DNA from 3 places in the Ochrobactrum sp. P6BSIII genome. Region 2 is predicted to be linked to each of the others. Evidence: riboswitches for the same ligand, from Rfam matches in the RefSeq annotation. Region 2 holds a riboswitch; each other region holds the start of a gene.

Region 1 (4,882 bases), on a different contig from region 2:
TGCTGGCTTCGCTGACCTGCAGGATTTCCGAGCACAGATTGCTCATGGTGATGCGCCCGTCGATCGGGTTGGCGCGGTTCACCGTGTCCTCGAACATGATGTAGGGATAGCCGGATTCAAACTGGATTTCCGCCAGAACCTGGAAGAACTCACGCGCATTGATCTTCCGCTTGCGGATGCGCGCATCATCGACCATTTCGCGGTATTTTTCCGTGACGGAAATCTCGGTCAGCGGCTGACCATAGACCCGCTCCACGTCATAAGGCGAGAAGAGATACATATCCTCGTTGTTGCGGGCGAGCTCGAAAGTGATATCCGGGATCACCACACCCAGCGACAAGGTTTTGATGCGGATTTTCTCGTCCGCATTCTCGCGCTTGGTGTCAAGGAAGCGCATGATATCGGGATGATGCGCATGGAGATAAACCGCACCGGCTCCCTGTCGCGCACCAAGCTGATTGGCGTAGGAGAATGAGTCTTCCAGAAGCTTCATCACCGGAATGATGCCCGATGACTGGTTCTGGATCTGCTTGATCGGCGCGCCGGATTCGCGAATATTCGTCAGGCTCAAGGCCACGCCGCCGCCGCGCTTGGAAAGCTGCAATGCGGAATTGATGGAGCGTCCGATGGACTCCATATTGTCTTCCACACGCAGCAGGAAGCAGGACACAAGCTCGCCGCGCTGCTTCTTGCCCGCATTTAGGAATGTCGGCGTTGCAGGCTGATAGCGACCGGAAATAATCTCATCGACAAGATCGCGGGCCAGTTGCTCACTGCCACGCGCCAATGCCAGCGCCACCATGCAGACACGGTCCTCATAGCGCTCCAGATAGCGCTTTCCGTCGAAGGTTTTCAGCGTGTAGCTGGTGTAATATTTGAAGGCCCCGAGAAATGTCGGGAACCGGAATTTCTTGGCATAGGCCTCATCGAAAAGGTCGCGCACGAAATTGAAGGAGTACTGATCCAGCACCGCCTGTTCGTAATAGTTCTCCGTCACCAGATAATCGAGTTTCTCCCGCAGATTATGGAAAAAGACCGTGTTCTGGTTGACGTGCTGAAGGAAATATTGCTGCGCAGCCTGCTTGTCACGATCAAGCTGGATCTTGCCTTCATCGTCATAGAGGTTGAGCATCGCGTTCAACGCATGATAGTCCAGCCCATCCGTAGATTTGACAGGCTTGGGGCTGTTCGATGCCGCTGCTTGCGGCGCGTCCTGCGCGACCGGCTCTGCCTCGCGCTCGCGGATCAGGGTTGTGTCTGCCGTGTCCAAAATCGTTCCATCCCGTTCCTGACATTGCCAATGTCTTCATCGGTTCCCAAAAGCTCGAAGCGATAGAGATAGGGAACCTGACATTTGGCAGAGATTATTTTGCCGGCTATGCCAAAAGCTTCACCGAAATTGCTGTTGCCCGCGGCAATCACGCCGCGGATCAGCGAGCGATTGCCCGCATTGTTGAGAAAGCGGATGACGGGCTTGGGCACTGCCCCTTTTGTTCCGCCGCCGCCATAGCTTGGCGTCATGAGCACGAATGGCTCGTCTATCTGCAACGGCCTCGAGTCGTCCTCATCCCTTTGCAGGATGGGTATGCGCCTTGCGCGCATTCCAAGCCGCTCGACGAAACGATGCGTGTTTTCGGAGCGACTTGAGAAATAGACAAGGAGACCCATGGCCGAGCTCATGACAGTGCCACGATCACGAAAGACCGTTGATCATGTCCGGACGAAAACCGGCCCAGTGGGTTTCACCGGCCACGACGACTGGCACCTGACGATAGCCCAGCCCCGTGACGAGATCGTAAGCGGCCATATCTGCGGAAATGTCGATGACCTGATAATCGATCCCCTGACGGTCGAGGGCACGGGTGGTTGCGGTGCACTGGACGCAAGCGGGTTTGCTATAGACGGTGACGTTCATTTCTTCCTCACTGGATTGGACGCGAGCTGTCAAAGGCACAAGCCATCGGGACAGATGCGCATGAGAGATCGTTCGCGCATGGCACATGCGCGTGAAGGCAGACAAAATCGGGGAACAGTCAGCGATGCATGAGCACCACTGGACCGCGCAAAATCACCTCTGGAAAGGTGGACCTGAACCGAAGGAACAATACAAACTGGACAATGTGTCAGACATGGACTTCACCCCGAAGCTTGTGAGCGGGCATTCGGGGCAGCAATCGGCAAGAAGCACATCTCGCCTTACTGATTGCACACCAACCGGACACCCCGCCCGTGGACGTTCATTGCTCAAGGCAGGTCTCCTGGCTCACGGGTCAGCGCTCTTGTCGGTCTTCCCAGCTTACGCCAGTGACATGATCAACAAGAACTCACCGCTTACAGTTGCGGGGGCAGCTTCGGCTTCGTCTCAACCCTCATGGCAGCGACTCACCGAATTCCCTCTTAGCTTTCGACTCATCGAATCGAAAGAACCTAGAACACTATATATAGTAGACGAAGTTAAAAGACCGTCAACGGATAGTTGGTGAAAAGCGAAAAATCGGCAATCCATTTTGTAATGGTTGTGAAGAACGTGGATAACCGGACTTCAGCGCGCCGGCTTGATCGGCTTCGGGCGAAATTCAGGTTTCAGGGCCTTGAGCGCCATACGATCCACGATTCGCGGTGCGATCAGCTTGAGCCAGCGCCCCAATCGCATTTGCCGCGTCATCAGTACCTCGCGTTTGCGCCTCTGCAAACCATCGAGCATGAGACGCACCGCTTCTTCCACAGACATCATATCGTCTTCACGCACGCCGCTGGTTCCCAGCGCTTCACCACTGGCGCCATAGCCGACCTTGCGAATATCCGTCTTCACAACGCCCGGATAAACAATCGTTACGGAAATACCACTCGGCTCCAGTTCCGAGCGAAGCGCTTCGCAAAATCCGGAAAGCGCGAATTTTGTCCCGCTATAGGCCGAGCGCCCCGGCACGCCGATCAGCCCCGCAACCGATGAAACCACCGCAATCCGTCCTTTGGTCTCGGCGAGGTGAGGAAGTGCGGCATGGATCGGCCAGATGCTGCCAAAATAGTTCAGCTCCATCAGATCGTGCATCCAGTGCAAATCTTCCGGTTTGATTTCCGCGAAATTGGCGTGGGCCGACATGCCCGCATTGACGATCAGCGTGTCGATCCGGCCAAAAGTCGACGCCGCTTTTTCAATCAAGGCAATGCAGGCATTGCGATCTGTAACATCGGTCGGCACAACCAGCACGGTGCTGCCCTCAAGCCGCAATTCTGTTGCTAGTTTTTCAAGCTTTTCGACATTACGCGCAGCCAGAACAAGGGCAGCCCCTGCGCGATCGCGATGCGCAATCTGGCGTGCGGTTTCCGCTCCGATCCCGTCGGACGCGCCCGTTATAATCGTAACATCCATGTCGGTCTCCCTGCCGATAAGATGAACGATTATGCCGTCGAAAACCGCCAGCTGGAACAAGCTATTTTGCTAAAGTCGCGGTTTTCACGAACTGTCGTCAGATTATTTGCCGTCTAACTTTCAGTTCACTTGCGCCGCGTGCAATTGCTGATAGCGACCGCCGGAACGAGCCACCAGCTCGTCATGAACACCCTGTTCGATAATCCGGCCGTCTTCCACCACCACAATCCGGTCTGCATTGACAATGGTTGCAAGCCGGTGCGCGATGACCAGCGTGGTGCGCCCCTGCGAAAGATCGGCAAGCGATTGCTGGATTGCACGTTCGGTTTCGGTATCCAGCGCCGATGTCGCCTCATCGAGGATCAGGATCGGCGGGTTTTTCAGGAAAATACGCGCAATCGCCAGACGCTGTTTCTGGCCGCCCGAAAGCTTGACGCCGCGTTCACCCACAACCGTATCCAAACCGGCAGGCAAGGCGGCAATCACATCGTCGAGACGGGCGCGCCGCGCCGCTTCGAGGATTTCCTCCTCCGAGGCCTCCAGCCTGCCATAAGCGATGTTGTCGCGGATCGTTCCGGCAAACAGGAAGACATCCTGACTGACAATACCGATATTGGACCGCAGCGACTTGAGCGTCATGTCGCGAATATCAATGCCGTCGATGCTGATCGCACCTTCGGTCACTTCATAAAAGCGCGGCAACAGAGAGCAGATCGTGGTCTTGCCAGCGCCAGACGAGCCGACGAAGGCGACCGTTTCACCAGCGCGGATCGACAGGGTCAAATGGGCAAGCAACGGCTTTTCCGAACGGTAGCCGAAGCTGACGTCATTATACTCGATATCGCCATGCAGACGCTGCACGGAAACGGCTTGCGGCCTGTCGGCAATATCCGGCTCTGTATCGAGAAAGGCCGAATAGCGCTGGAAACCGGCAATGCCCTTCGGGTAGCTTTCGATGATCGAATTGATCTTCTCGATGGGCCGGAAGAAAACACCGATGAGCAGCAGGAAACCGACGAAGCCACCTTCTGTCAGCTGGCCGCGCACGACAAACCAGGCGCCCGCGAGCATGACGATAATCTGGACAAAACGCATCGAAAGATAAGACAGCGACATCGAAGCCGCCATGATCTTATAGGCCCGCAATTTGGTCGTCAGATAGTTGCGGTTGCTTTCGGCAAACAGCTTGCGCTCGTGGTCTTCATTCGTGAAGGCCTGCACGACGCGAATGCCGCCTACATTTTCCTCGATACGCGCATTGAACTCGCCGACACGGCCATAAAGTGCATGCCAGTTCGAGGTCATCCGGCTGCCATAGCGGATGCTCACAATCGCCGTCAGCGGAACGACCAGCGCCGTAATCAGCGCCAATGGCACATGAATCCAGAGCATCAAGGCGAAAGCGCCGATCAGCGTCATGACGGCGATGAACAGATCCTCGGGGCCGTGATGGGCCACTTCGCCGATCTCTTCCAGATCCTTGGTCAGCTTTGCGACCAGATGCCCGGT
Region 2 (4,882 bases):
CTCTATGTCATCATCGCGACCGGTATGGGACTGGTGCTTTCCACCTTCATGAGCAGCCAGATCGCGGCCATTTTTGGCACTGCCTTGCTGACGCTCATTCCGGCGGTGCAGTATTCCGGCATCATCGATCCGGTTTCGTCATTGCAGGGTGCGGGCGCATTCATAGGCAAGATTTATCCCACGACCTATTTCGTGACCATCTCGCGCGGGGTGTTTTCCAAGGCGCTGGATTTCGGTGATCTTGCCGGGTCGTTCATCCCGTTGCTGATCGCAATTCCGGTACTGACGGTGCTGGCCATTCTCCTTCTCAAGAAACAGGCGGGCTGAGATGCGGATAGCCAACATACTACAGCTCGGCATCAAGGAATTGCGCGGCCTCGCCCGTGATCCGATGCTTCTGCTCCTGATCGTCTATGCGTTCACGCTGGCAGTCTATACGTCCGCGCGAGCGCAGCCTGAAAACCTCAGCAATGCGGCTATCGCCATTGTCGATGAAGACCAGTCGCCGGTCTCCAGCCGTATTACGGCGGCTTTTTATCCGCCTTATTTCGTGCCTCCCAAACTCATTTCGTCCTACGAAATGGACAGTCGCATGGATGAGGGGCTGGACACGTTTGCGCTGAACATTCCGCCGAATTTCCAGCGCGATCTGTTGGCCGGGCGCTCACCGACCATTCAGCTCAATGTGGATGCAACCCGCATGAGCCAGGCCTTCACGGGCGGCGGCTATGTCCAGTCCATCGTTTCCGGTGAGGTGAACGAGTTTTTGAACCGCTATCGCGGCACGGCGGATACGAAGGTGGATCTCAATTTGCGATCCCGCTTCAATCAGGATTTGAACAAGAGCTGGTTCGGCGCGATCAACAATGTCATCTCGTCGGTCACCATGCTGTCGATCATCCTGACGGGTGCTGCGCTGATCCGCGAGCGCGAACACGGAACCATCGAGCATCTGCTCGTCATGCCGGTCACGCCTATCGAAATCATGGTCAGCAAGGTCTGGTCCATGGGGCTGGTCGTGCTGGTAGCTTCCGCTTTTGCGCTGATCTTTGTCGTGCAGGGCCTGCTGGCCGTGCCGGTTTACGGGTCGGTTCTCCTGTTTCTGGCTGGTGCGGCATTGCAGCTTTTCGCAACGACAAGCCTTGGTATTTTTCTAGCGACAGTTGCCGGTTCCATGCCGCAGTTCGGCATGTTGCTGATGCTGGTTCTGATGCCTTTGCAGGTGCTTTCAGGCGGGATGACCCCGCGGGAAAGCATGCCAGACATCATCCAGAACATCATGCTGGTGGCGCCCAACACGCATTTCGTCATCCTGGCGCAGGCAATCCTGTTTCGGGGGGCAGGCATCAGCGTGGTGTGGCCGCAATTTCTGGCCCTGATCGTGATCGGATCGGTGCTGTTTTACTTTGCGCTGCAACGCTTCCGGGCATTCCTGCGATAATCAAAGATGTTTGAAAACAATGCCCTGAATCGCTTCGTTGAGAATGCGATTCAGGGAGAAGCCTTTTTGGCGCATTGCCAATCCGGATCAGCCTTGCTAACGCTCGAAACAGGAAACGGTTTCGCTGTAAAAGGCGGATGAAAAGGGAACGCGGTGAGGCCATCTGGCCAATTCTGCGACTGCCCCCGCAACTGTAACCGGAGAGCTATCTTCCATAATCGCTGAGGCGATTAAGCCACTGAGTGCAGACGCATTCGGGAAGGCGGAAGAACAGCGGCGACCCGGAAGTCAGGAGACCTGCCGTGTCCGGTCACCTAGTTTCGACACGGGGCGTGTCGGGGCGCGGCTTTCCGTAGCGGTGACATTGAACAAATGTTGCCGCCGGAACGAGAGACGGGGTTTCCCTCATTTCTTCGACCTGCGGTCAGGCGACGCTGCCTTGCAGGAGAAGATACAGGTGCATATTTCAAGATTATCGATTTTACTGGCTGCGGCTTTTGCGGCTGTAAACCCCTTCGAGGCTTCGGCTCAAACTATCAGCGCCACGGATGATGCCAGCGCAGGCGTGGTTCTTGACACGATTGTCGTCACGCCGCTTCGCCGCGCGACTTCGCTGCAACGCTCCACATCTTCGGTGACGGTTATCGACAAGGCCGAAATCGAGCGCTCGGCAGCATCCGATCTGCAATCGCTGCTGAAAACCTATAGCGGCGTTTCGATCAAAACGAATGGCGGGCAGGGGTCCAAATCCGACATTTATCTGCGTGGCATGTCGTCCACGCAAACGGTTGTGCTGGTCAACGGTGTACGCTCGGCCTCGGCAACCGACGGGACAACAGCGCTGGCAAATATTCCGCTGACCTCCATCGAGCGCATCGAGATCGCCAAGGGTGGACATTCTGCCCAATATGGCGCGGATGCCATGGGCGGCGTCATTAACATCATCACCAAGCAAGGCGGAGCCTGTGGCGAGCGCTCATGGTGCGGCAGCCTGACCACGGGCGTCACCCACCCCTGGGGCGGCTATGCATCCGGCTCGATACAGGGACAAAGCGCTGCGGGTGTTGATTATGCCTTTGGCGCGGCGATAACCGGCACTCAAGGCTATGATTTCACCAGCCCTGATACGTTTGGGCACGAGCCGGATCGGGACGGCTTCCTGCAAGGCTCGTTCAACTTCTCGCTCGGAAAAGACTTCGACTGGGGGAGGCTCTATGCGGACGGGCTTCTGAGCCGGGGCCGCAATCAGTATGACGCCACGGCTCCCTACGCCAATGAGGCTTACAGCACGGCGTTCACGGGAAAAGTCGGCACGCGGATCGATCATACGGATGACTGGTCTTCGACAATTGAATTGAGCAGCGGCATCGACAGTAGCCGCAATTTCCGTAAGGGCGTGCCCGGTTCGGACCGCTATGAAACCAAGCGCTACGGCGTCTTCGCTTCCACGGAGAAGAGTTTCGAGACGGGGAAGGCAAAGCACGTTGTCACCGGCGGCGTCGAAGCCTATCGCGAGACCATCGATTCCACCGTCGACTATGATGAGACGGGGCGCAATCTCGCGGCGGTGTTCGGACAATATTCTCTGGAATATGAAGCACTGCGCGTAGATGGCGGCGTGCGTTACGACCACAACCAGCAATTCGGCGACGTTACAACTTATAATATCGGCGCGAGCTATGAGATTGTTCCTGATCTAGTCGTGCGGTCCTCTTATGCGACCGGCTTTCGTGCACCGACATTCAACGAGCTTTATTATCCGGGCTTCGCCAATCCCGATCTGGAGCCGGAAAAGTCGCGCTCCTATGAAGTGGGGCTGAACTGGCAGATTTCGGCAGCGACCAGCCTCGATCTCGCGCTTTATCGCAACGAATTGCGCGACGCGATCATGAGCACAGCGCCTTCCTATCTGCCCTATAATGTAGCGCGTGCGCAGATCACGGGCTTTGAGGCGACACTGGCCCATCGCTTCAATGACCAGTGGAGTGTGAAGGGGGTGCTGGATTTCAAGCGCCCCATTGATGAAGAAAACGATACCGATCTTGCCTATCGCGAACGCTTCAAGGCGACCGCCGAGGTGAACTATACGCCGTTCGAAGGGCTCGACCTGACGGGCCGTGTCTTTTATGGCGGCTCGCGCTATGCCGATGCCGCGAATACGCAGAAGCTTGGCAGCTATGTGACCGCCGATTTCATAGCGCTCTATGCCATCGACAAGCAGTCCAAGCTCAAGTTTTCGGTCGAAAACATCTTTGACAAGGACTACCAGACAACCTCCGGCTATATTGCGCCGGGCCGTACCTTTAATATCGGCCTGACGCGCAATTTCTGAGGTTTTTTCGACGGATGACGAGAGCGACGATCCTTGGCAGAAACTGGCTTCTGGCGCTGGCAGCCACGGTTTCGGTCGCTCTTTCATCTGCCGAGGCTGCACCACCGCAGCGCGTGGTGTCGATCAATGTTTGCACCGATCAGTTGGCGATGCTTCTGGCCGCTCCGGGCCAGTTGCAGTCGGTTTCTCATCTGTCGCGTGATCCGCAGCTTTCCGTGCTGGCCGGGCAGGCGGCGCAACTGCCGGTCAATCATGCGCAGGCGGAAGAGATTTTCCTCATGAAACCGGATCTGGTGCTGGCGGGCACATTTTCATCGCAGGTAACGGTCGATCTCCTGCGCCGGCTTGGTCTGCGCGTGGAACAGTTCGCGCCCGCCCGCTCCTTTGACGATATCGAAACACATCTGCAGCGCATGGGCACATTGCTGGGGCGCGAAGAGCAGGCGGATGCGCAGATCGCCTCCATGCGGGCAGGGCTTGCGGCTATTGAAAAGCCGCAACATCGCAAGACTGTCGCGCTCTATTTCGCGAATAGTTACACCTCCGGACGCGGTACGCTGATTGACGAGGCGGTCAAGCTTGCAGGGCTGGACAATATTGCCGACCGGGCTGGCGTGAACGGTCCTGCGGCGCTGCCTCTGGAAATGCTGGTGATGGAAAAGCCGGATATGCTGATCCTCAGTGCGAATGAGCGCTCACCGGCGCTGGCTTTCCAGAATTTCCAGCACCCGGCGTTGCGCGCAATAGAACGCGAGGCGAAAGCAATGATGCTTCCTGATAATCTGACTGTTTGCGGCGGGCCGTTCAGTGTTGAAGCGGTGGCTAAACTTGGCGAGGCGGCGCGTGACTGACAGTGCTCGTTTCGTGCTTTTGCTTGTCGGCCTCGCCTTGCTGGTTGCGGTACTCTTCGCATGGTCACTGCTGACCGGGCCAGCCAATATCAGTATGAGCGACAGTCTCCGGGCGCTGTTCAGCGGCGAGGGCGATGCCATCGTGCTGGTCATGCGCGAAATCCGTCTGCCACGCGCCTTGCTGGCGCTTCTGATCGGGGCATCGCTCGGCCTGTCAGGGGCGGCACTTCAGGGCTATCTGCGCAATCCGCTGGCAGA
Region 3 (4,882 bases), on a different contig from region 2:
AAGGAGAAAAGTAGGAACTTGACCACTACTATCGACCCGAAACATAACTAACAGGCGGGTCAATTCTCGGCGCAAATGCCGGGTCACTTCTCAGTACAAATCAACAGCGTAAGCCTCGGGTAAGGCGACTTGGAACGTTTTCATCACGCTGCCTTCTTAAATAGGTCGGCGCGCTGGCCATGCGTAATGGCGAGGCGAGAAAGTTCGACTTCGCGCGCCAGAAAGTCACGGTCTTTCAGGAGCGCCTCAATAGCCGCGTGCACATCTCCCCTGTGGTAGGCGAGTACCTGCTGAATTTCGTCTTCATAATTTTGCACAAGAGCGTTCATGGCTTCCTCCTGCTAATTTAGATGTTCTCATTTTGTTCTCATTGGAGTTCGTCGTCAAGACGCTAAATTGCCGTGCATGAACGTGCTACAAATCGTGCAATTTACTGTGTTACAAACTGTGCTACAATTTCGGGTTCGTAATTAAAATAAGATAATAAAAACAATAGTGTATGGAATAGTTTGATACCAACCGACCGTACCATTTCTCTCCCAGGCCATTTCACTAACACGTTGAGTTTACTGCGGGATTGGACAATCTCGCCGTGAAGCCGTTGTCGCTTGCGGTAAATTTGGCTAGATATGCGGCTTTGAAGGTTATTTTCAAGGACATCGCAATGGTCGGATGCTTGCCGCCGCTTATCCTGCTGATTTTAGGGGCTGGCATTGGTGCATTGATCGGCGGCAGCACTGATGCAGTTTATGGCGGTCTTGTGGGGTTGGCCATCGGGCTGGTCGTGATGGTGGTCCTTGTCTGGATATTGATGAAGGCCCGCAACCGATAGACTGCTTTCACTGACTGTTTTAGGCGTCCGCTGGGCGCGTTCTATGAGCCGGTTTCGGTTGCGCTTTTAGAAGATCAAAAAACATCGGCCAGAGCTAAGCTCTGGCCGATGTTTTGCATAATGGCGATAGCTTCAGGCTTTGCTGCCCTTAGCGGCCAGCAAGAATGCCAGCAATGATGCCCGTTGCGGTGGTGACCAGCAGGAACTGGTTGTCGACCTTCACCCAGCGCTGGCCCGGACCCGGACGGCGGAGGCCATAACGCTGATAATCACGGACTTCCGGATGACGGCGCCAATCATTGTAACGCTGGCCCTTGGACCAGTTCTGACGGCCATGATCGCGACGATCATTGCGGCCAAATTCCTTGCCGTGCGACGGGCGTGGCTTCTGCTCCATGCGATGCGGACCCGGCTTGCGCTGATAATCCTGCGCTTGTGCTGCCAGTGGCGCGCCGATGAAGGAAAGGGCTACGGCTGCAAGAATGACTTTTTTGAACATCATGTTCTCCTTTGCTGTTGGGTTGACACTATTGGGAGACGAATGAACGGAAGATGAATGGCAGCATTTTGAAACATTAAATAAAATCAATGTGATATTAACACTTTATTAACCATGGCTTTATGTGTGCCAAACGCGTCAGAACTCGATGGAAACACTTGACCGTTCCGGCATCGGAACGTAATAGTGTTACGACGGTTCCCCGACCGAGAGTGAAGGGGATTAATAGGGAACACGGTGAGGACGACCCGAAAAGGGACCGAGACCGTGGCTGCCCCCGCAACTGTAAGCGGATTGCTGTCCATCCTCGTGACGCTGACAGGCGTCATGCCACTGTGTTTGATCGGCGAAAGCTGAACGACACGGGAAGGCAGATGGAAGCGACCATCCGCAAGCCAGGAGACCTGCCGTCATAGGGCCTTGAGCCCACCATCATCCATTGTCACGGGCGGGGATGCCCGGAGCAGGAGCAGGTTATGACAGCACATCGCGCTGCAAGGCGCTTTTTTACATCGTCATTCATATCCCCGGATATCTCCGTTTGCTCACGGTGCCTTATCGCCGCTGCTTGCTGACGTGGCCACATCTTTCATCATTTCGGGGATTCTCATGACATTCCACGGCAAGACGTCGTTTCGCGCAGCGCTATGCGCTCTTTCATTGCTCGCAGTCGTGCCAGCACTTCAGGCTGCAGAAACGCACTATCCGCTGACACTGAAGAACTGTGGACGAGACGTCACATTCAAACAGGCCCCGACGCGCGCGGTGGCTGTCGGTCAAAGCAGCACGGAAATTCTGTACAGCCTCGGTCTTGGCGACAAAGTGGTGGGCACGGCGGTCTGGTTTGGCCCGGTGCTCAAGGGCTTTGAAGAGGTCAATGCCAAGGTCAAGCGGCTGGCAGATAATGATCCGAGCTTTGAAAGCGTTCTGGCGCAGAAGCCTGATATCGTGACAGCGGATTTCCAGTGGCATGTCGGACCGAACGGCATCGTCGCCAAGCCGGAACAATTCGAGGAACTGGGCATACCCGCCTATACGTCGCCTTCGGATTGCGTCGGCAAGGATAATTCCGGCGGAGGCGATGGCGTGCGCACGGCGGCCTTCACGATGGATGTCGTTTATCAGGAAATCGGCGAGCTGGCCGCGATCTTCAACGTGCAGGATCGTGGTGAAAAGCTGATTGCCGAGCTGAAGGGACGCGAAGAAGCGGCACGCAGCAAGATTGGCGCCAGCGGCGGTAAGCTCTCCGCTGCGGTCTGGTTCTCCAGCACGCAGATCGACGCCGATCCCTATATCGCCGGTAAGTTTGGCGCTCCGGCCTATATCCTGTCGGCGCTTGGCATCAAGAATGTGGTCAACAGCGAAGAAGAGTGGCCGACGGTCGGCTGGGAGACGATTGCAAAGTCCAACCCGTCGATGATCGTGGCTGCCAAGCTGGACCGTCGCCGTTATCCGGCGGACGATATTGCCGTGAAGCACAAGTTCCTCGAAAGCGATCCGGTGACAAGCCTGATGCCAGCCGTCAAGGGCGGTCATGTCTTCGACATAGATGCGCAGTCGATGAGCACATCGCTGCGGGTGATTGAGGGTATTGAAACGCTGGCCGCAGCCATCGCTGCTTCGGACCTCAACAAATGACAGCTTTGGTGGCCATAGGAAGGCTTCCTTTCAGCAACAAGGTGAGCGCCGGGGTTCTGGCGCTCATTCTGCTGCTTGCCGCCCTTTGGTTTGGTGCGGCGATTGGTGAAACCGCCATACCGCTCGATGTGGTGGCGAAGACCGTCGCAAACCGGCTGTGGCATGCAGGCTATGTGCTCGATCCCATCGATGAGGGGATCGTATGGAGCTATCGTCTCAGCCGCGCCGTGGTGGCGGCATGCTGCGGCGCGGCGCTGGCGCTTTCCGGCGTTGTGCTGCAATCTCTGCTGCGCAATTCGCTCGCAGATCCGTATATTCTGGGCATCTCCGCCGGGGCTTCGACCGGGGCCGTCAGCGTCGCCATTCTTGGCATCGGCGCTGGCGTTCTCACGCTTTCGCTCGGCGCATTCATCGGGGCGATACTCGCCTTCGTTCTGGTTTCACTGTTGGCGCTGAAAGCCGGGCGCGGCAACAGCGCCATTATTCTTGCCGGTATAGCCGGCTCGCAGCTTTTCAACGCGCTGACCTCGTTCATCGTGACAAAGGCGGCCAATGCCGAACAGGCGCGTGGTATCATGTTCTGGCTTCTCGGCAATCTCTCCGGCGTGCGCTGGCCCGATGTTACGCTGGCGCTGCCTGCCTGTCTGATTGGCCTGGTCGTCTGCCTGTGGCACGCCCGTGCGCTCGATGCTTTCACGTTTGGTGCGGAATCCGCCGCTTCGCTCGGTATTCCGGTGCGGCGCGTCTATGCGGTGCTGATTGGCGCCAGCGCCATGATGACGGCGGTGATGGTTTCCATCGTCGGGTCCATCGGCTTTATCGGTCTTGTCATTCCCCATGCGGCGCGGATGATTGTCGGCGTGCGGCATGGCGCATTATTGCCGGTTAGTGCGTTGATCGGTGCAATCTTCATGATCGCGGCTGATATCGTGTCGCGCATTATCGTGCCGGGACAGGTGCTGCCCATCGGGGTTGTGACAGCGCTGGTCGGCGCTCCGGCCTTTGCGCTGCTGCTCGGACAGAGGAGGGCGCGCGCATGATGCTGTCGGCGCACAATGTTTCCTGGATGGCGGGCGGCGCGGAAATCCTGAGCGGCGTCTCGCTTGAGGTGATTGAAGGCGAGTTTCTCGGCATTATCGGGCCGAATGGCTCCGGCAAGACGACGCTTCTGTCGCTGCTTTCAGGTCTGAAGCGTCCGCGCAGCGGTGCGGTGCAACTCGGCGAAACACCGATTGAACGTTTCAACCGCCGCGAGATTGCGCGGCTGCTGGCGCTGGTCGAACAGCAGGCGGAAACGACTGAGCGCATCACGGCGCGACAGGCGGTGGAGCTTGGGCGCACGCCCTATCTCGGCGCTCTGTCACCGTGGTCTGCTGAAGATGACGCCATCGTCGATCATGCGCTGGCGCATGTGGATATGACCCATCTGGCCAAACGCAACTGGCATACGCTGTCGGGCGGAGAACGCCAGCGCCTGCATATTGCCCGCGCTTTGGCGCAGCAGCCGCGCATCTTGCTGTTGGACGAGCCGACCAATCACCTCGACATTGGTCATCAGATCGGGCTTCTCGATCTCGTCCGCCAGCAAAGCCAGACCAACGGGCTGACCGTGGTGGCCGCGCTGCACGACCTCAATCATGCAGCCATGTTCTGCGACCGCATTGCGGTGATGGACAAGGGACGGCTGGCGGCGCTCGGCGCACCACGAGACGTGTTAACGGCGGAGCGTATCCGTTCCGTATTTGGCGTCGATGTGGAGGTCGAGCATATGGGTGCCAGCGGTTGTCATATCCGCTATTGCGCACCGGGGCTTGTGCATGAAGCGCCGGTGCTGCAGCTGCGTACAGCTTAGCACTATAGTTGCATTCTTCGTGATGCCGGTCTGCAACGAGCAATTTCCTGCGCTCCGGTGC

The links. Region 2 has a riboswitch for cobalamin ahead of FHW00_RS05875 (TonB-dependent receptor domain-containing protein). Riboswitches for the same ligand answer to the same signal wherever they lie in the genome.
Region 1: it holds a riboswitch for cobalamin, as region 2 does, so the genes downstream of both, nrdH (glutaredoxin-like protein NrdH) here and FHW00_RS05875 (TonB-dependent receptor domain-containing protein) in region 2, are expected to answer to the same signal.
Region 3: it holds a riboswitch for cobalamin, as region 2 does, so the genes downstream of both, FHW00_RS02405 (ABC transporter substrate-binding protein) here and FHW00_RS05875 (TonB-dependent receptor domain-containing protein) in region 2, are expected to answer to the same signal.

The regions. Positions count from the first base shown of each region.
Region 1 is NZ_JACGXB010000005.1:170,829-175,710, forward strand. Features, by position in the region: gene nrdE (class 1b ribonucleoside-diphosphate reductase subunit alpha) at 1-1,270, opposite strand, end outside; gene nrdI (class Ib ribonucleoside-diphosphate reductase assembly flavoprotein NrdI) at 1,246-1,668, opposite strand; gene nrdH (glutaredoxin-like protein NrdH) at 1,694-1,915, opposite strand; cobalamin riboswitch at 2,232-2,446, opposite strand; gene FHW00_RS08985 (SDR family oxidoreductase) at 2,543-3,373, opposite strand; gene FHW00_RS08990 (ABC transporter ATP-binding protein) at 3,494-4,882, opposite strand, start outside.
Region 2 is NZ_JACGXB010000003.1:328,733-333,614, forward strand. Features, by position in the region: gene rbbA (ribosome-associated ATPase/putative transporter RbbA) at 1-327, shown strand, start outside; gene FHW00_RS05870 (ABC transporter permease) at 329-1,441, shown strand; cobalamin riboswitch at 1,541-1,760, shown strand; gene FHW00_RS05875 (TonB-dependent receptor domain-containing protein) at 1,899-3,773, shown strand; gene FHW00_RS05880 (ABC transporter substrate-binding protein) at 3,788-4,624, shown strand; gene FHW00_RS05885 (FecCD family ABC transporter permease) at 4,617-4,882, shown strand, end outside.
Region 3 is NZ_JACGXB010000002.1:1-4,882, forward strand. Features, by position in the region: gene FHW00_RS02390 (CUE domain-containing protein) at 144-329, opposite strand; gene FHW00_RS02395 (hypothetical protein) at 578-832, shown strand; gene FHW00_RS02400 (RcnB family protein) at 981-1,331, opposite strand; cobalamin riboswitch at 1,510-1,757, shown strand; gene FHW00_RS02405 (ABC transporter substrate-binding protein) at 1,941-2,969, shown strand; gene FHW00_RS02410 (FecCD family ABC transporter permease) at 2,966-4,009, shown strand; gene FHW00_RS02415 (ABC transporter ATP-binding protein) at 4,006-4,821, shown strand.